DNA from 2 places in the Sutcliffiella sp. NC1 genome. Region 2 is predicted to be linked to the other one. Evidence: a T-box and tRNA genes for the amino acid it is inferred to sense, from the RefSeq annotation. Region 2 holds a T-box; the other holds one or more tRNA genes.
The links. A T-box is a leader RNA that pairs with one kind of tRNA and senses whether it is charged. The one in region 2 lies ahead of trpS (tryptophan--tRNA ligase), so its partner is inferred to be a tRNA-Trp.
Positions count from the first base shown of each region.

Region 1: it encodes a tRNA-Trp, which carries the amino acid that the T-box ahead of trpS (tryptophan--tRNA ligase) is inferred to sense. The anticodon was not compared.

Region 1 covers NZ_CP115153.1:934,597-944,040, forward strand. Annotated here, with positions in the region: rRNA gene O1A01_RS04645 (23S ribosomal RNA) at 1-2,505, shown strand, start outside; rRNA gene rrf (5S ribosomal RNA) at 2,624-2,740, shown strand; tRNA gene O1A01_RS04655 (tRNA-Asn) at 2,762-2,836, shown strand; tRNA gene O1A01_RS04660 (tRNA-Ser) at 2,841-2,932, shown strand; tRNA gene O1A01_RS04665 (tRNA-Glu) at 2,954-3,028, shown strand; tRNA gene O1A01_RS04670 (tRNA-Val) at 3,038-3,113, shown strand; tRNA gene O1A01_RS04675 (tRNA-Met) at 3,136-3,212, shown strand; tRNA gene O1A01_RS04680 (tRNA-Asp) at 3,213-3,288, shown strand; tRNA gene O1A01_RS04685 (tRNA-Phe) at 3,305-3,380, shown strand; tRNA gene O1A01_RS04690 (tRNA-Thr) at 3,418-3,493, shown strand; tRNA gene O1A01_RS04695 (tRNA-Tyr) at 3,502-3,585, shown strand; tRNA gene O1A01_RS04700 (tRNA-Trp) at 3,617-3,690, shown strand; tRNA gene O1A01_RS04705 (tRNA-His) at 3,717-3,792, shown strand; tRNA gene O1A01_RS04710 (tRNA-Gln) at 3,808-3,882, shown strand; tRNA gene O1A01_RS04715 (tRNA-Gly) at 3,888-3,962, shown strand; tRNA gene O1A01_RS04720 (tRNA-Cys) at 3,971-4,044, shown strand; tRNA gene O1A01_RS04725 (tRNA-Leu) at 4,071-4,159, shown strand; tRNA gene O1A01_RS04730 (tRNA-Leu) at 4,183-4,263, shown strand; tRNA gene O1A01_RS04735 (tRNA-Gly) at 4,284-4,357, shown strand; gene O1A01_RS04740 (B3/B4 domain-containing protein) at 4,490-5,152, opposite strand; gene queG (tRNA epoxyqueuosine(34) reductase QueG) at 5,216-6,379, shown strand; gene O1A01_RS04750 (amidase domain-containing protein) at 6,471-7,346, shown strand; gene trmL (tRNA (uridine(34)/cytosine(34)/5-carboxymethylaminomethyluridine(34)-2'-O)-methyltransferase TrmL) at 7,422-7,913, shown strand; gene O1A01_RS04760 (PrkA family serine protein kinase) at 8,455-9,444, shown strand, end outside.
Region 2 covers NZ_CP115153.1:1,257,168-1,266,611, reverse strand. Annotated here, with positions in the region: gene O1A01_RS06355 (helix-turn-helix domain-containing protein) at 1-1,965, opposite strand, end outside; T-box leader at 2,104-2,285, shown strand; gene trpS (tryptophan--tRNA ligase) at 2,344-3,330, shown strand; gene O1A01_RS06345 (YjbA family protein) at 3,386-4,129, opposite strand; gene O1A01_RS06340 (YuzI family membrane protein) at 4,223-4,438, opposite strand; gene opp4C (oligopeptide ABC transporter permease) at 5,049-5,963, opposite strand; gene O1A01_RS06330 (ABC transporter permease) at 5,978-6,928, opposite strand; gene O1A01_RS06325 (peptide-binding protein) at 7,117-8,805, opposite strand; gene O1A01_RS06320 (ABC transporter ATP-binding protein) at 8,901-9,444, opposite strand, start outside.

The sequences.
Region 1 (9,444 bases), 320 kb from region 2:
CGAGAAATCCCGTCGGAAGCTGGGAGGACCATCTCCCAAGGCTAAATACTCCCTAGTGACCGATAGTGAACCAGTACCGTGAGGGAAAGGTGAAAAGCACCCCGGAAGGGGAGTGAAAAGATCCTGAAACCGTGTGCCTACAAGTAGTTAGAGCCCGTTAATGGGTGATAGCGTGCCTTTTGTAGAATGAACCGGCGAGTTACGATTACGTGCAAGGTTAAGTTGATGAGACGGAGCCGTAGCGAAAGCGAGTCTGAATAGGGCGTCATAGTACGTGGTCGTAGACCCGAAACCAGGTGATCTACCCATGTCCAGGGTGAAGTTCAGGTAACACTGAATGGAGGCCCGAACCCACGCACGTTGAAAAGTGCGGGGATGAGGTGTGGGTAGCGGAGAAATTCCAATCGAACCTGGAGATAGCTGGTTCTCTCCGAAATAGCTTTAGGGCTAGCCTTGAGTAAAGAGTCTTGGAGGTAGAGCACTGATTGGACTAGGGGTCCTCATCGGATTACCGAATTCAGTCAAACTCCGAATGCCAAAGACTTGTTTCTCAGGAGTCAGACTGCGAGTGATAAGATCCGTAGTCAAGAGGGAAACAGCCCAGACCGCCAGCTAAGGTCCCAAAGTATACGTTAAGTGGAAAAGGATGTGGAGTTGCTTAGACAACCAGGATGTTGGCTTAGAAGCAGCCACCATTTAAAGAGTGCGTAATAGCTCACTGGTCGAGTGACTCTGCGCCGAAAATGTACCGGGGCTAAACGTATCACCGAAGCTGCGGACTGTTCTTACGAACAGTGGTAGGAGAGCGTTCTAAGGGCGTTGAAGCTAGACCGTAAGGACTGGTGGAGCGCTTAGAAGTGAGAATGCCGGTATGAGTAGCGAAAGAAGGGTGAGAATCCCTTCCACCGAATGCCTAAGGTTTCCTGAGGAAGGCTCGTCCGCTCAGGGTTAGTCGGGACCTAAGCCGAGGCCGAAAGGCGTAGGCGATGGATAACAGGTTGATATTCCTGTACCACCTCATTCCGTTTGAGCGATGGAGGGACGCAGGAGGATAGGGTAAGCGCACTGTTGGATATGTGCGTCCAAGCAGTTAGGCTGGATAAGTAGGCAAATCCGCTTATCCTAAAGGCTGAGCTGTGATGGCGAGGGAAATATAGTACCGAAGTTCCTGATTCCACACTGCCAAGAAAAGCTTCTAGCGAGGAATATGGTGCCCGTACCGCAAACCGACACAGGTAGGCGAGGAGAGAATCCTAAGGTGAGCGAGAGAACTCTGGTTAAGGAACTCGGCAAAATGACCCCGTAACTTCGGGAGAAGGGGTGCTCTGTTAGGGTGTTAAAGCCCGAGAGAGCCGCAGTGAATAGGCCCAGGCGACTGTTTAGCAAAAACACAGGTCTCTGCGAAGCCGTAAGGCGAAGTATAGGGGCTGACGCCTGCCCGGTGCTGGAAGGTTAAGGGGAAAGGTTAGCGCCTCGGCGCGAAGCTTTGAACCGAAGCCCCAGTAAACGGCGGCCGTAACTATAACGGTCCTAAGGTAGCGAAATTCCTTGTCGGGTAAGTTCCGACCCGCACGAAAGGCGTAACGATCTGGGCACTGTCTCAACCAGAGACTCGGTGAAATTATAGTACCTGTGAAGATGCAGGTTACCCGCGACAGGACGGAAAGACCCCGTGGAGCTTTACTGTAGCCTGATATTGAATTTTGGTACAGCTTGTACAGGATAGGTAGGAGCCTGAGAAGCCGGAGCGCTAGCTTCGGTGGAGGCGTCGGTGGGATACTACCCTGGCTGTATTGAAATTCTAACCCGCGAGCCTTATCGGCTCGGGAGACAGTGTCAGGTGGGCAGTTTGACTGGGGCGGTCGCCTCCTAAAGAGTAACGGAGGCGCCCAAAGGTTCCCTCAGAATGGTTGGAAATCATTCGTAGAGTGTAAAGGCACAAGGGAGCTTGACTGCGAGACCTACAAGTCGAGCAGGGACGAAAGTCGGGCTTAGTGATCCGGTGGTTCCGCATGGAAGGGCCATCGCTCAACGGATAAAAGCTACCCCGGGGATAACAGGCTTATCTCCCCCAAGAGTCCACATCGACGGGGAGGTTTGGCACCTCGATGTCGGCTCATCGCATCCTGGGGCTGTAGTCGGTCCCAAGGGTTGGGCTGTTCGCCCATTAAAGCGGTACGCGAGCTGGGTTCAGAACGTCGTGAGACAGTTCGGTCCCTATCCGTCGTGGGCGTAGGAAATTTGAGAGGAGCTGTCCTTAGTACGAGAGGACCGGGATGGACGCACCGCTGGTGTACCAGTTGTCTTGCCAAAGGCATAGCTGGGTAGCTACGTGCGGACGGGATAAGTGCTGAAAGCATCTAAGCATGAAGCCCCCCTCAAGATGAGATTTCCTTTAGCGCAAGCTAGTAAGATCCCTGAAAGATGATCAGGTTGATAGGTTCGAGGTGGAAGCGTGGCGACACGTGTAGCTGACGAATACTAATCGATCGAGGACTTAACCAATTTAAATGAACGATATGAACGATCTTGATGAAAAATATTATCTAGTTTTGAGAGAACAAAAAAAACTCTTGATTTTCTCATAAAATATATTATAATAGTATTTGTCCTTAAAAAAATGTCTGGTAATGATGGCGAAGAGGTCACACCCGTTCCCATACCGAACACGGAAGTTAAGCTCTTCAGCGCCGATGGTAGTTGGGGGCTGTCCCCCTGCGAGAGTAGGACGTTGCCAGGCTGAAGGATATAATTCTTCTATTCCACCATAGCTCAGCGGTAGAGCATTCGGCTGTTAACCGAAGGGTCGTAGGTTCGAATCCTACTGGTGGAGCCATTATGGAGAGCTGTCCGAGTGGCCGAAGGAGCACGATTGGAAATCGTGTAGACGGTTACCGCCGTCTCAAGGGTTCAAATCCCTTGCTCTCCGCCATTCTTAAACTCTTACAATTATGGCCCGTTGGTCAAGCGGTTAAGACACCGCCCTTTCACGGCGGTAACACGGGTTCGAATCCCGTACGGGTCACCATTATATATTGGAGGATTAGCTCAGCTGGGAGAGCACCTGCCTTACAAGCAGGGGGTCGGCGGTTCGATCCCGTCATCCTCCACCATAAATTATAAGATTAATATCGTCGCGGGGTGGAGCAGTCCGGTAGCTCGTCGGGCTCATAACCCGAAGGTCGCAGGTTCAAATCCTGTCCCCGCAACCAGGTCCCGTGGTGTAGCGGTTAACATGCCTGCCTGTCACGCAGGAGATCGCGGGTTCGATTCCCGTCGGGACCGCCATTATAATTTAAAGTTAGGCTCGGTAGCTCAGTCGGTAGAGCAATGGACTGAAAATCCATGTGTCGGCGGTTCGATTCCGTCCCGAGCCACCATTTAAATTATAAAAAGAAATAATTGCATTTAATATATGCCGGTGTAGCTCAGTTGGTAGAGCAACTGACTTGTAATCAGTAGGTCGTGGGTTCGACTCCTATCGCCGGCACCATCCTTACTGGAGGGGTAGCGAAGTGGCTAAACGCGGCGGACTGTAAATCCGCTCCCTTGGGTTCGGCGGTTCGAATCCGTCCCCCTCCACCATTTTAAATTAAGTTGTAACAATTCTTACTATAGGGGCATAGTTTAACGGTAGAACAGAGGTCTCCAAAACCTCCGGTGTGGGTTCGATTCCTACTGCCCCTGCCAATTATAAAACAAAACTTAACATTATGGCGGTTGTGGCGAAGTGGTTAACGCACCAGATTGTGGCTCTGGCACTCGTGGGTTCGATTCCCATCAATCGCCCCAACATTATAAAATTATTGGGCTATAGCCAAGCGGTAAGGCAACGGACTTTGACTCCGTCATGCGTTGGTTCGAATCCAGCTAGCCCAGCCAATTTTGCGGAAGTAGTTCAGTGGTAGAACACCACCTTGCCAAGGTGGGGGTCGCGGGTTCGAATCCCGTCTTCCGCTCCAATACATTAGGCGGCATAGCCAAGTGGTAAGGCAGAGGTCTGCAAAACCTTTACCACCGGTTCGAATCCGGTTGCCGCCTCCACTAATAAATGCCAAACAGTGTTACAAGCCGGGGTGGCGGAACTGGCAGACGCACAGGACTTAAAATCCTGCGGTAGGTGACTACCGTACCGGTTCGATTCCGGTCCTCGGCACCATTTTTTATTTTAATACTGTTTACGCCGGTGTGGCGGAATTGGCAGACGCGCACGACTCAAAATCGTGTTCCTTCGGAGTGTCGGTTCGAACCCGACCACCGGTATTAATTAAGAATAGGCCAGTGCGGGTGTAGTTTAATGGTAAAACCTCAGCCTTCCAAGCTGATGTCGTGGGTTCGATTCCCATCACCCGCTCCATACATAGTGAGTAACGTAGTGTTTCGTTAAACAAATTAACGATGCATTACGTTTTTTTGTTTACCCACTATGGATACTTTTAATCTAATATGTTAAAGAACAAAAAAAGAATTCATTAATAAAATGAATTCTTTATGATACTAGATTTACTTTAAAATTCCCGCCGTTAATTTGTACAAACATAGAAGCAACACTCTCTAGCATCTTTACTGCTTCATTATTTTCAATAGATGGAAGTAAATAAACAAGTTGAATGGCATCAGTAGTTGCTTCTGAAATAGGGGATCTAGTACTATCAATGTAAGGACTTCCGAACGGGCCATTTTCGTCAGCAGTATGAAGGATTTTATCAAGACTGATTATTCTACCGTTTAAACCAGTATAGTGATCATTTTCTTTTCCAATCATTACTGATAGCTGTCCGTTAAGTTTTGCATTATCATATAAACCAAAAGGAATTGAATACTTTAACGAAAAAAAATTATTAATGTCTACGCCAGAGTTTACAGGTTCAAGAAACTGACCTTTTTTAATCCTTCTATATAGCGCTTCGGCGGATGGGCGGTACCTACTCGGATCAGTACCAGTTTGTTTGAAAATCTTTCTCCATTCCGCTATTCCGTGAACACTTTTTAGTTCTTGATCAAGTAAATCAAAGTATATTGATTCTTGAAAAAGGCGAAATCTACCTTTAAACATTTGGGGTGTAGTGCTTATAGTTGTATTTTCATATTCAATATAACCTAACTTAAAATTTGGAATAGCTTTTTTTACTTCATTATGTATTGTAATCATTATACCGCTTCCTTTATTTCCATGTTTATATTAGTTTACCACACATTAAATGAATAGTTAAAAATGTTAGCAAAGGAGGTGCATACATTGAATTTTACTAAATTAAAAGAAGAAATTATTCAATACAGTAAGCAAATTGGCATTGATAAAATTGGTTTTACAAGTGCAAGTCCTTTTGTTGAATTGAAGGAACGGTTGAGAGTACAGCAAGAAAATGGGTACCAATCAGGTTTTGAAGAAAGTGATATTGAAAAGCGAACGAATCCTCAGCTTTTACTCCCTCAAGCAAAATCTATTATTGCGATTGCGATTGCTTACCCATCAAAAATGAAAGATGCACCTCGTAGTACGAGGAAGGACCCACGGGGTATTTTTTGCAGGGCATCATGGGGAACAGATTATCACCTTGTACTGAGAGATCGCTTAAGTAAATTAGAAGAATTCATTAAACAAAAAGTCCCAGAAGCAACATTAAAATCAATGGTCGATACAGGTGAGCTTGCAGATCGAGCAGTTGCCGAAAGAGCAGGTATCGGGTGGAGTGGTAAAAACTGTGCCATTATTACGCCAGAATTTGGTTCCTACGTGTATTTAGGTGAAATGATTACAAATATACCATTTGATCCAGATCAATCGATTGAAGACCGTTGTGGGTCGTGTAATAAGTGTGTGGATGCTTGTCCAACCGGTGCATTAATTCAAGGAGGGCAACTCGATTCTAACAAGTGCATTGCCTTTTTAACACAGACGAAAGGCTTTTTAAAAGAAGAATATAGAACAAAACTAGGTAATCGTTTGTATGGTTGTGACACGTGCCAGACGGTATGTCCAGAAAATAAGGGGAAGGACTTTCACCTTCATGCGGAATTAGAACCCGATCCTGAGCTAGTAAAGCCGAGATTAAAGCCTTTGTTAACAATGAGTAATCGAGAGTTTAAAGAAAAATATGGCCATATGTCAGGTTCATGGCGAGGAAAAAAACCAATCCAACGAAATGCAATTATAGCACTAGCCCATTATCGGGATAAAACGGCTGTCCCAGTTCTCCTTGAGCTAATTGAAAATGATCCAAGACCTGTCATTAGAGGGACAGCAGCATGGGCATTAGGTAAAATTGGAGAACAATCTTCCTTACCTCGCTTAATGCACTTAATGGAGAAAGAACAAGATTCAGATGCACGAGAAGAAATGGAGAAGGGAATAGCATTATTGAAGAGTGAGAGTTAACCAATAACTCTCACTTTTTTTCTGTCTTTTTAATGAGACTACTTCTAAAAGCATACAGTGTAAAAAGAAGTTTTCTGGAGGAGTGTATACGATGAATACTCAATTGCAAAGACATGTTGAAATGTTGCTTCAAAGTTATGTATATAGAAGTTCTCAAACTGGTAACTATATTATAAACGACGATACGATAAAGAATAAAAGGGAAATGCACAGAAGAAGAGGGGCAGAGATTGTCAAATGTAACGCAGAAGGGAAAATAAATAAAATTACTCCGATCGGAAGCCAGAAAGAAGTCACATATCAAATTCATATTAGGTATTTAATTAATCATAAGGATAAACTATATTTAGAAGAAGAAATGTTAAATAGAATATCTGTATGGGATGATAATGAAATAGTAACTGATAGACAAGTAATGAATAACGTAGAGCCGATTTACATGCAACCGTTAGAAGAATGTGAAAAGCGGGATTATCGTTTTACTTATGATAGAATGGCTGCTGTTCAATATGCAGAAAGATGGTGGAATAGTTACAATCCTCAGTTTAAAAAATTTGATGTTGATTGTACGAACTACGTTTCTCAATGTGTACACGCAGGTGGGGCCCCAATGGTAGGTTTTCCTAATAAGAGTAGTGGTTGGTGGATGAAAAATAAAGCTTGGAGCTATACATGGTCTGTTGCTCACTCTTTACGCTGGTATTTACCTAATGCAAAAAGTGGCATGAAAGGAAGAGAAGTAACAAGGGCAGCTGATTTAATGCCAGGAGATGTTATTTGTTATGATTTTCAAGGTGATGGGAGATTTGACCATAATACTATCGTAGTTGCCAAGGACCAAGATGGGATGCCGTTAGTAAATGCACATACACATAACAGTAGAATGAGGTATTGGGCATATGAAGACTCGTCAGCGTACACTCCAAATATAAAATATAAGTTCTTTCATATTATTGATCGCAATTAAAATATTGATTATCGAATAAATTAAATGTATTGTTTATATGTATGATTGATTTAAGTAATTTTAGAGGTGAAAAACTTGGGTATACATGTAGTATTATATCAACCAGAAATTCCAGCTAACACAGGAAATATAGCTAGAACTTGTGCAGCAACAAATACAACACTACATTTGATTCGACCGCTTGGATTTTCAACTGACGATAAAATGTTAAAACGGGCAGGTCTTGATTATTGGGAGTTTGTAAATGTTGTTTATTATGATTCACTTGAAGAATTGTTTGAAAAAAACAGTGATGGTGAATTCTTTTTCATTACAAAATTTGGTCAAAAACCACATACTTCCTTTGACTATAGTAATTTGGAAAAAGATTATTTCTTTGTTTTTGGAAGAGAAACAACCGGTCTTCCAAAGGAAGTTATTCAAAAGAACATAGACACTTGCTTACGTTTACCTATGACGACAAATGTAAGGTCGTTAAACTTATCTAATACAGCAGCAATCTTAGTATACGAAGCACTAAGACAACAAGATTATCCTAACCTTTCAATTGAATATCCTGAAATTTAATGAAAAAACGGAGCGTAGAATTAATTCTATACTCCGTTTTCTATTTGTGTCTAAAAAAGCGCTTGTCCTAGTGAATAGGAAAGCGCCGGGGTGTTTCCATTATTTAGTTTTTGCACCAGGTCTATCGTTATAACCAGCAGTGAAAATTGCTGTTAAGAACGCTAGGCATACACCTAAAATTAAAATTGTTCCCATATGTAGCTCCCCCTTTAATAAAGTATATAAGTAAGCATACTATCCATTATTATAACTTAATAAGTAATTATTGTGAATGTAATGTATGAATAAAATTTGACAATATTTCCTTTATTCTATTATGTACCGTATTCTTTAAACTGATTCAAAATTGTTTTTTACAATAATATGGTACTTCCTAAAAAATCGTTGTTATTGTTGCTATATGTAGACAAACCTTACACTTCTGATTTTAATCTTCCTCAAGAAGGTCCTTGAATAATTTTCTTTGAAAAGCATGTTTCAAATAATGACAGCATACATATTATTAATCTTGCTCTTGAAGAGATAAATGGGGGAGGTCCTTATGGATATTTTACGTAAAATTGAAAAGTACAGGGAAGAAGAACAGCGGCTTAAGTGGGAAGGAACCTTCGGCGAGTATTTAAAGTTAATAAAGGAACGCCCGTATATTGCACAATCGGCTCATTCAAGGGTGTACAATATGGTCAAAGATGCAGGAGTAGAAGAGGTTAATGGCAGGAAGGAATATAAATTTTTCAGTAATTCGTTATTTGGGTTAGAAGAAGCATTAGAGAGACTCGTCGAGGAGTATTTTCATCCAGCAGCAAAGAGGCTCGATGTTAGAAAACGTATCCTTTTATTAATGGGTCCTGTAAGTGGAGGGAAATCAACTTTAGTTACAATTTTAAAAAGGGGCTTAGAACAGTATACGCTAACAGACCGTGGTGCTGTTTATGCAATTAAAGGCTGTCCGATGCATGAAGATCCTTTGCATTTAATACCGCATCATTTAAGAGAAGATTTCCATCAAGAGTATGGTATTCGTGTTGAAGGAAACTTATCACCATTAAACATGATGAGACTAGAAAAAGAGTATGGTGGAAGAATTGAAGATGTACTAGTGGAACGAATATTCTTATCGGAAAATCAACGTGTAGGTATTGGAACGTTTAGTCCGTCCGATCCAAAATCACAAGACATTGCTGATTTAACTGGAAGTATTGATTTCTCGACAATTGCAGAATTTGGTTCTGAGTCAGATCCACGGGCATATCGTTTTGATGGTGAACTGAATAAAGCAAACCGCGGTATGATGGAATTTCAGGAGATGTTAAAGTGTGATGAGAAGTTTTTATGGCATTTATTATCATTAACCCAAGAAGGAAACTTCAAAGCTGGGCGTTTTGCATTAATAAGTGCAGATGAATTAATTGTTGCCCATACGAATGAAACAGAGTATCGATCCTTTATTTCTAATAAGAAAAATGAGGCACTTCATTCACGGATTATTGTTATGCCAGTCCCGTATAATTTAAAAGTTACACAAGAAGAG
Region 2 (9,444 bases):
GTTACCTTTTACAATTATTTCGCCTTGGAGTCTCCGCAAAAATTGTAGGGCAAAAAACGCTGGGCGCTTTCCACTAAAATAGTGATAAAGCTCCATTCCTTCCATACTAATTCCTCTGTTTTTCACTCGATTTTCATGCAGTTCTGTATTAATCCAAAAGCCAATTGATTCAACTTCCTTTGCAACCTCAAGAGCACTTTTAAAAACTAGCGCTCCGCGAAAAAATGTACCGTTTGTATAGCGAGTATTACCTGTCAACGTATTCCAGCTGACAAGGTGTAGTGGCTTTTCTTTATGATTTTTTCTTATATAGTTTTTAAACTTACCGGTTTTTTCGATTATATAGTTTTCCGCTAGCGCAAACCTCTCATCCTCTAAGTTTTCAAAATCTATTATTTCATTTTGGTTCGTTTCATAGCCAAAAAAATCGATTGGAACGTTCTTTTCTAATATCCACTCATGTTTTTTATTAGCTTTTTCATCCCTATAGGAAAAAGGAAAAAACACTCCTACATTTGTTTTAGGTATGAGACGTTTTATTGTTTGATACAACTTTAAATAAACACGGCTCATCTCCGCTTCACTGACAACGGTTGTAGCAGGTTCATAAAACATAAATTTCCAAGATTGCAAAAATGATCTCCCATTTACATTAAGACAATGCTTTAGGACGCCCTCTAGTTCTTTAAAATACTGCTGTTCATTTTCTGTTATTTCTTGATAATCTACACTTATAAATAAGGAGATTCCATGTTTTTGTAGGAAGGCTAGTGCAAAATCAGCATTATAATAAGGAGAAGTTGTTGCAACATCTTCGTCTGTTTCTACCGCAGGTGTTATCGTTGAACCATAAATTAGTCTGCTAACAGATACATAGTCTAATCCTAAATATTTTTTTGTCATTAACAATTGGGATCTGACGTCTTCTCTTAATACTTCTTTTAATTCCCCAATAGATAGACTATGGTTAGGAGTCACAATTTCTTCCTTTTGGTTTTTGTATAGTGAAACATCAATGATTAATTCCTCTGAACGCCACTCTGTATTTTCAAAAGAATCTATGACGTCCTCATTAAGGAAGATTTGCAGCTTTTTCAAAATATCCCTTGATTGCTTTAGTTCTAACGTATCTTCATGACTATGAATTTTTACAACATCCGTTACACTTTTTTGATGTTTTTCTCGATAAATTTTTGGTGTGTCATTATATGTTTCTTTAAATAAAGTCGTAAAAGATTTAGCACTTGGAAAACCATTATCAATAGCAATCTGTCCAATAGGATGCGACGTATACAGCAAATCCTTCACTGCATGATTAAGTCTTATTTTCGTTAAATAGCGATTAAAACCAATATCCATTTCTTGCTTAAAGTAACGCGATAAATAACTCGCTGAAATATAAAATTTCTTAGCCGTATCTTCTAGTGTAATTGCTTCTCTAAAGTTTTCTTCTATATATGTAATGACTTGTGTAATACGTGGATTATCTAAATTATGTTTTTCCGTGCTTAGCGCTTTTTGTTTAAAGCCACGTATTAAAATTAATAATATTTTACTTAAATAGGACTGCATTTCAACCTTATAGCTTTCATCTCTTCGATAATTAGAAATTAACATCTCCGCAAGCAACTTTCTTATAGACTTAACTAAATGTACGCGACCCATATCAATTTCTTTAGAAAAGCATTCAAAGCGATAATCTTTATAAGCTGGGTAGTATTTATCCATATATTCGTTTGATAGAGTAACAACTACCACTTTATTTTTATTATTACTCTCAATTTGATAAAGTTGATTTTGATTAATAACTAATAAATCTTTTTCTTCTAACGTATAGAAACGGCTATTAGTTTCGACTGTTAGTTCCCCGTTTATTAGCATCATAATTTGGAGACCTTGGTTTAACTTCGGATTTAATAATTGAAATTCTTGTAAGCTTATTGAATAATCAGTTTCTTGAAACATTTTGTTTCCTCACTTATTTTTTGTTTTTTCAACCTTAAACCTTTTTCCGTTAACAATTAAAGGAATTATATTACTTTCTCCCTTGCATTTCCTTTTAAGACTATTTATAATATATAAAAATAACATAAAAAATTAAATAACCTAGCAATGAAAAAGGCGTAGTACGGTTTATCCACTGATTTTTAGAGAGCTTGTGGTTGGTGAGAACAAGCATCAAGGTAAAACGGAATTGGACTTTCGAGCTATTTAACGATTAAAGTGATCTTGCGGCATTGTCTGTAAGATAACAAGGGTGGCACCGCGGTTCATTCGTCCCTTTTTTAGGGATGAATGGGCCTTTTTGTATTTGTATTAATTTTTATAAGGAGTGTTTTTACTATGAAAACTATATTCTCTGGGATTCAACCGAGTGGTAACGTTACGTTAGGAAATTATATTGGAGCTATGAAGCAGTTTGTGGAATTACAAGATGATTATAACTGCTATTTCTGTATCGTTGACCAGCATGCGATTACCGTTCATCAAGATCCTCAACAGTTAAGAAAAAGTATTAAAAGCTTAGCAGCTCTATACGTAGCAATAGGACTAGACCCTGAACGCGCAACACTGTTCATTCAATCAGAAGTACCAGCACATGCCCAACTTGGCTGGATTATGCAATGTGTTGCGTACATTGGTGAACTGGAACGAATGACTCAATTTAAAGATAAGTCACAAGGTAGTGAAGCAGTTTCAGCTGGATTATTAACATATCCTCCATTAATGGCTGCTGATATTCTTCTATATAATACAGATGTTGTCCCAGTTGGCGAGGACCAAAAACAACATTTAGAGATTACACGAGATTTAGCGGAGCGATTTAATAAAAAATATCGAGAAGTGTTCACAATACCAGAAGTAAAAATCCCTAAAGTTGGAGCTAGAATTATGTCGTTACAAGAGCCAACTAAAAAGATGAGTAAGTCAGATCCAAATCAAAAATCGTTCATCACCTTGTTAGATGAACCAAAGCAAATTATTAAGAAAATTAAAAGTGCTGTAACCGATAGTGAAGGCATTGTAAAATACGATAAAGAAAATAAACCTGGTGTATCTAATTTACTATCCATTTACTCTATTTTAGCTAACGTAACAATTGAAGAATTAGAGCAAAAGTATGAAGGAAAAGGGTACGGTGATTTCAAACAAGATCTAGCTAACGTTGTAGTAGACGCATTGGCACCAATTCAAGAAAGATATAACGAGCTAATAAACTCCGACGAGTTAGATCAAATTTTAGATGCAGGCGCTGAAAAGGCAAATAAAGTAGCCTTCAAGATGATTAAAAAAGTAGAAAAAGCGATGGGACTAGGAAGAAAAAGATAATATATATTCTATTAAAGCAAAATAGAGCGATGCAATTTTGGCATCGCTCTTATTTTTAGTTTACTTTTGGCTGTTGTTCCATGTCCCACAATTTTTCAAAGAATGGTTGTCCTTTTATAATATGTTCGCACAGCTCTTCGTGTTTCTCTGTCCAACCACTTTTTAATTCCGAATATAGCTGTTCCCATACTTCATGAAAATCCATACATTGAATCATTTCGTATGACACTGGATTCCATTCTGTATACCAATATCTTATTTCTGCTGTATTTTTCGTAGTTTTTAATTGATCTAATGCCATAAATAACAATTGTTTCAATTGTCTTTCTTTTCTAGTCAATCCTTTCATCATATCTGGTGAAGGCGACAGAATGTGATATTCTTTATTATTTACACCGTTGAAATCGTACTTTTCTACTTCATGGTTTTCTACCATATCGTAAACTAGTTGTTCTTGTCTTGGTATTAATCTGCTTTTTCGTATCGGTATGTTATAGCCGATCGTATCTACTGCTAATATACCTTGTCCATCTGTAACGATAAAACAATAGTCTTGCTGAATCCGTTCATGATTTTTCCTAATGTAGCTCTTCTGAAAAACGTCTTCTAGTAATTTCGCAGGAAGCTCTTGTAAATCATTTTCGATATAATGGAATAAAACACTTTCTACAAAAAGTAATGGAACTTGATCTAGTAACTCTACGCTGTCTTCTTTTCTCCATTCATGAAAATGACAAACATTATAGCCATTCTCTTCACCTTCAAACCAATTCACCCAAACATCATGGAGATATAACATGACTAACCCCTCACTTTATTTCTACTCGTTATTATCCATAAGTATAGGCAGACAAGTTCAAATTTATTCCATAATCTATATATTCATGGAAGTTTAATTAGAGGATTTTTTTCCATCAGGGGTGTAAATACTTGAAGCAACAATTAGTAGACCTATCGGTAAGAGGTAACATTCTGGTCGTTTTAATATGAATAAAAGGTAGCCTTTTAAATCTACTCCGTTTACAAATAAGTTTAAATAGGCAAGTGTACTTATGCCTCCAGCAACGGCTGAGCCAAAACCTACTAAAAATATAAATGCTCTAATCATCTCTATCACTAACAATCTTCGTTATCATACTCGTTCCTCCTTGTCCTACTCTTTATTTACTATATTCTATGAGAGGTTGTGAAAAAAATGATAAAAATAAGGAGAAATAGGCACGTAATCTTGTAAGTAAGTTGAGTTGGAGGCGCTTTTCAGTAGGTCAACCTTGGAAATTTTTACTGTTTTTAAGTTAGTCCGTTTCACTTCGCTACAGACACTTGCTTTCCGCGGGGAGAAACGGAAGCCTCCTTGGCGCAAGCGCCTGCGGGGTCTCCCGATTCCTCTTCTTCCCGCTGGAGTCCAGTGTCTTCCGCTGCGTTCCACTCACGATTCTAAACCTTAAGTACAAACCTTTAACCTTAAAACCGTTCAAAAACTGAAAAACTATTTTCATTCGCAACGTTGCACATTTTCACTTTCATAGGTGTCTATCTTGGGAATAATTTAGGGTTTGAGCTTGATTTTTGCACTACATTTCTAAACTTCGAAAGGGGAAATTTTCCGGAAGTTTAAAACAAGTACGAGAAATATATGTATATCCTAAAGTTGTCTCATTTTATATTCTTTCTAAATATAAAAAAGTAGAAAAGCCAAGATTGGCATCTTGACTTTTCTACTTTTCTAAAGTTTTTGGATCTAACGCGTCACGTAGACCGTCTCCTATAAAGTTAAACGCTAGTACTGTAAATAAAATCATTAGACCTGGGAATAAAGGATACCATGGATGCTTTAACATAATCGTAAAGTTTTGAGCATCTTGTAACATATTACCCCAACTTGGTGTAGGTGGTTGAATTCCAAGACCTAAATAACTTAATGTAGATTCTGCTAAAATTACTCCTCCTACCGATAACGTTGCTGCTACTATAATTGGTCCTAAAGCATTTGGTAAAATATGCGAGAATATAATTACATAGCTTCTTGTTCCTATTGTTTTTGCAGCTAATACGAATTCACGAGTACGAAGGGATAGAAACTCTCCACGAACTAGACGTGCTGTTCCAGTCCAACCAGTAAGCGCAAAAATGATAATTAACTTATCTAATCCTGGCTCAAAGATTGTTACTAACGTAATTAATAAGAATATGTTCGGGATTGAAATTACTACGTCAACGACACGCATTAAAAACGCATCTATTTTTCCACCGAAATATCCTGCAACTGCTCCAATAACCGTACCAATCGTAATTGCCCCTGCAACGGAAGCGAAACCTACCATTAAGGAGACTCTAGCTCCGTATAAAATTCTAGCAAATACGTCACGACCATATCGATCTGTTCCTAACCAATGTTCTGCGTTTGGAGCCTGTAATCGATTAAGTAAGTTTTGCTGTTGATAAGGGAATTGTGTAACTAATGGTGCAAAAAGTGCTAGCCCCATAATAATCATTAAAATTATTGCCCCAACAACTGCTAGCTTATTGTTGAAAAACTTTCTAACAGTAATTTTCAGTAACGTATCCTGTTTATTTTTCTTGGGGTCTAACGATAAATTGGAATTAGGTTGTGTAGATGGTTGTGTTTGCATCGATGCTCCCCCTTTTAGTATTCAATACGCGGATCAAATACAGCGTAAAGTATATCAGCGATTAAGTTTCCAATTACAACAAGTACTGCAGAAATAACCGTAAGTCCCATTATTACAGGATAATCACGTTGGAATGCTGAATCGATAAATAACATTCCGATTCCTGGCCATGCAAAAATACGTTCTACAACAACAGATCCGCCAATAAAAGAAGGAAGCATTAAACCGAAGATTGTAATAATCGGAATTAAACCGTTACGTAATCCATGTTTATACACTACTTTGTTTTCTTTTAATCCTTTCGCTCTTGCTGTACGCATATAATCTTGCCTTAAAACTTCAAGCATACTAGATCTTGTATAACGTGTTAAACCAGCCATATCAGCTGTAGCTAAAACTAATGCAGGCATGATTAAGTGATGTATTCTGTCCCAAATACTAAAAGGTGCATTTAATGTAGCGACTCCACCAGTAGGCATCCATCCGAGCTGAACAGAAAATAGCATAATCATCATTAAACCGATCCAAAAGTTCGGAGTTGCTAGTCCTAAAAATGATGTCACTGTTACGGTGTAATCAGTTAAAGTGTATTGCTTCCTGGCCGAAATAATACCGAATGGTATCGATATAATTAATGCCAAAACTGTGGAAACTACCATTAGTAATAATGTGTTTGGTAAACGGTTCATGATCATTTCACTTACAGGTACACCACGACGAATTAAAGAGTTCCCAAAATCACCCTGAACCATATTACCAACCCATTTTAAATATTGAACATGAACTGGGTCATTTAAACCGTACTTTTCTTCAAATGCTGCTAAATCACCTTTACTAATGTTAGGGTCTAACATTAAGGAAGATGGTCCACCTGGAGCCATTTTGATGATCGCAAATGACAGAATAGTAATCCCAAACAATAACGGAATTGCCATTAAACAACGGCGAATAATATATGAGATCATAGCTGATTCTCCTTTTCTGTCTAAACTTTATGCGGGCTATTTTTAGCTTATATTAATACTGTAATGTGAACAGCATTGCTTTCAAATTCAACTTACATTCGACAAATTTTGTACAAATTTGAAGAAAAAAGGGAAAGGGACAACCCCTTCCCCTATTTCCTATATAACTATATTTTAGTTATTAGTTATTATTGTTTTAACCACCATTTGTGGATGTTGTAGTACTCTAAACGCGCATGGAACTCAAAGCCTTCTAAGTTTACAGGCATTGCACGGTGTGCGTTTGGATAGTATAAGAAAGTATATGGTTGATCTTCAGCGATCAATGCATTAGCTTGCTTAATATAATCCGCACGCTCATCACGGTCCATAGTAGACATGTTTAGATCCATTAACTCGTCAGCCTCTGGGTTAGAGTATGCAACGAAGTTTAAGCCTTCTTCAATTTCTTTAGAGTGGAAAATACCACTTGGATCTGGATCTGTAGATAATGCCCATCCTAAGATGATTGCATCGAAGTTCCAAGCTGGTGGGTTAACATCAGCTAAGAATGCAGACCATTCCATAATTTCAGGTTTTACTTCAATACCGATTTGAGCGAATTGCTCTTGAACTACAACCGCGATATCTTCACGGATTTTGTTACCTTGGTTCGTTTTTAAGCTGAAAGAGAATTTAACTCCGTCTTTCTCAAGGATGCCGTCAGCACCTGGAGTCCAACCAGCTTCTTCTAACATTTGTTTTGCTTTGTCTACATCGTAGTCAAATTTAGGAACGTTCTCGTCATAAGCCCAGCTTAATGGAGACTCAGGTACGTGAGCAACTTCACCGTCACCAGCCATGATAGAAGCAACGATTGCTTCACGGTCGATAGCGTGAGTTAATGCTTGACGTACTTCTTTTTCTTTGAATAAGTCGTTACGTAAGTTGTAACCTAAGAAAGTGTAAGATAATGCTAAACCAGATTCGATTTTAAGATCTCCAGCTTCTTCCCACTCTAAAACAGTGTGGTAGTCAGATGCAGGAACTGTGTAATAATGTACGTCACCTGTAGCTAATTGCGTTAATAAAGCATCAGCATCAGGAACGATTTTGTAAGTGATTGTATCTAAGTAAGGACGACCTTCATGGTAGTCTTCGAAAGCTTTAACGCGTACATATTGTCCATCTGCCCACTCGTCAAATACGAAAGGACCAGAACCGATTGGATTTTTCGTGTTAAACTCATGCTCACCTAAGTCAGCAACTGGAACGTCACCTAAAATATGTTTAGGTAAGATTGGGAATCCAAATGCTACGTGAATAGATGGGTCGATATCACTTAAAGTAATAACGATTGTTTTCTCATCAGTAGCTTCGATTGATTCGATTTTCTCGAAGTAACCTTTACGAGGACCATCATAATCTTCATGTAAAGGAATGCTTAAAGAGAATACTACGTCTTCCGCAGTTAGAGGCTCTCCATCATGGAATTTTAAGCCATCTTTTAATACGAAAGTGTTAACCATATAATCATCAGATTGATCCCAGCTTGCCGCCATAGAAAGTGTAGTTTCAAAAGAAGTGTCACTTCCAATTAGAGAATCAAAGATAAATCCTTCAATTGCAGAACTTGCAGTGTCAGAAGAATAGTAACCGTTAAATAATGTCGGGCTACCTGTAGAACCTAAGATTAGGTCTCCTCCATAAACAGGCTCATTGCTGTCTACTTCTTCTTCCTCATCTTCTGGATCATTGCCAGTGTTGTTAGTAGCGTTGTCAGTGTTGTTGGTGTTGTTGTTTTCGTTTCCACCAGTGCTACCACTACAAGCCGCTAAAAACATTGATAGTACTAATGCTAGTACGATGAATAATAAAGACTTTTGTTTTAGCTTCATCTTGTGTTTCCCCCTTTAAATTTTTAATGTTCTGAAAATGTTCGGTAAAATATTACCTTCCGTTTTCAATTTATATCATCGTTGCTTATCACCTATTATTCATATAGGTGACAAGCAACAAAATGATCAGGTTTAACTTCTTTAAATTGCGGCATAATTTCTCTACAAGCATCCATCGCAGCCGGACATCTAGTGTGGAACACACATCCTTTTGGAGGGTTTGCCGGACTTGGTAACTCACCTTTCAACACAATTCGTTCTCTTTTTACTGTTTGACCTTTTCTACGCAGAGTTGGTACCGCAGAAAGTAACGCTTGTGTGTAAGGATGAAGTGGATCATTATATAAATCATGCTTGTTAGCCAACTCCATCATTTTACCTAAATACATTACCCCTACACGGTCGCTTATGTGTCGTACAACACTTAAGTCATGAGAAATGAATATGTATGCCATTCCCATTTCTCTTTGTAGGTCTTGCATTAAGTTAATAATTTGAGCTTGTATCGATACGTCTAGTGCAGATACAGCTTCATCCGCAATAATTAAATCCGGATTTAATGCAAGTGCTCTAGCAATACCAATACGTTGACGTTGCCCTCCAGAAAATTCATGGGGATAACGACTAATATATGATGGG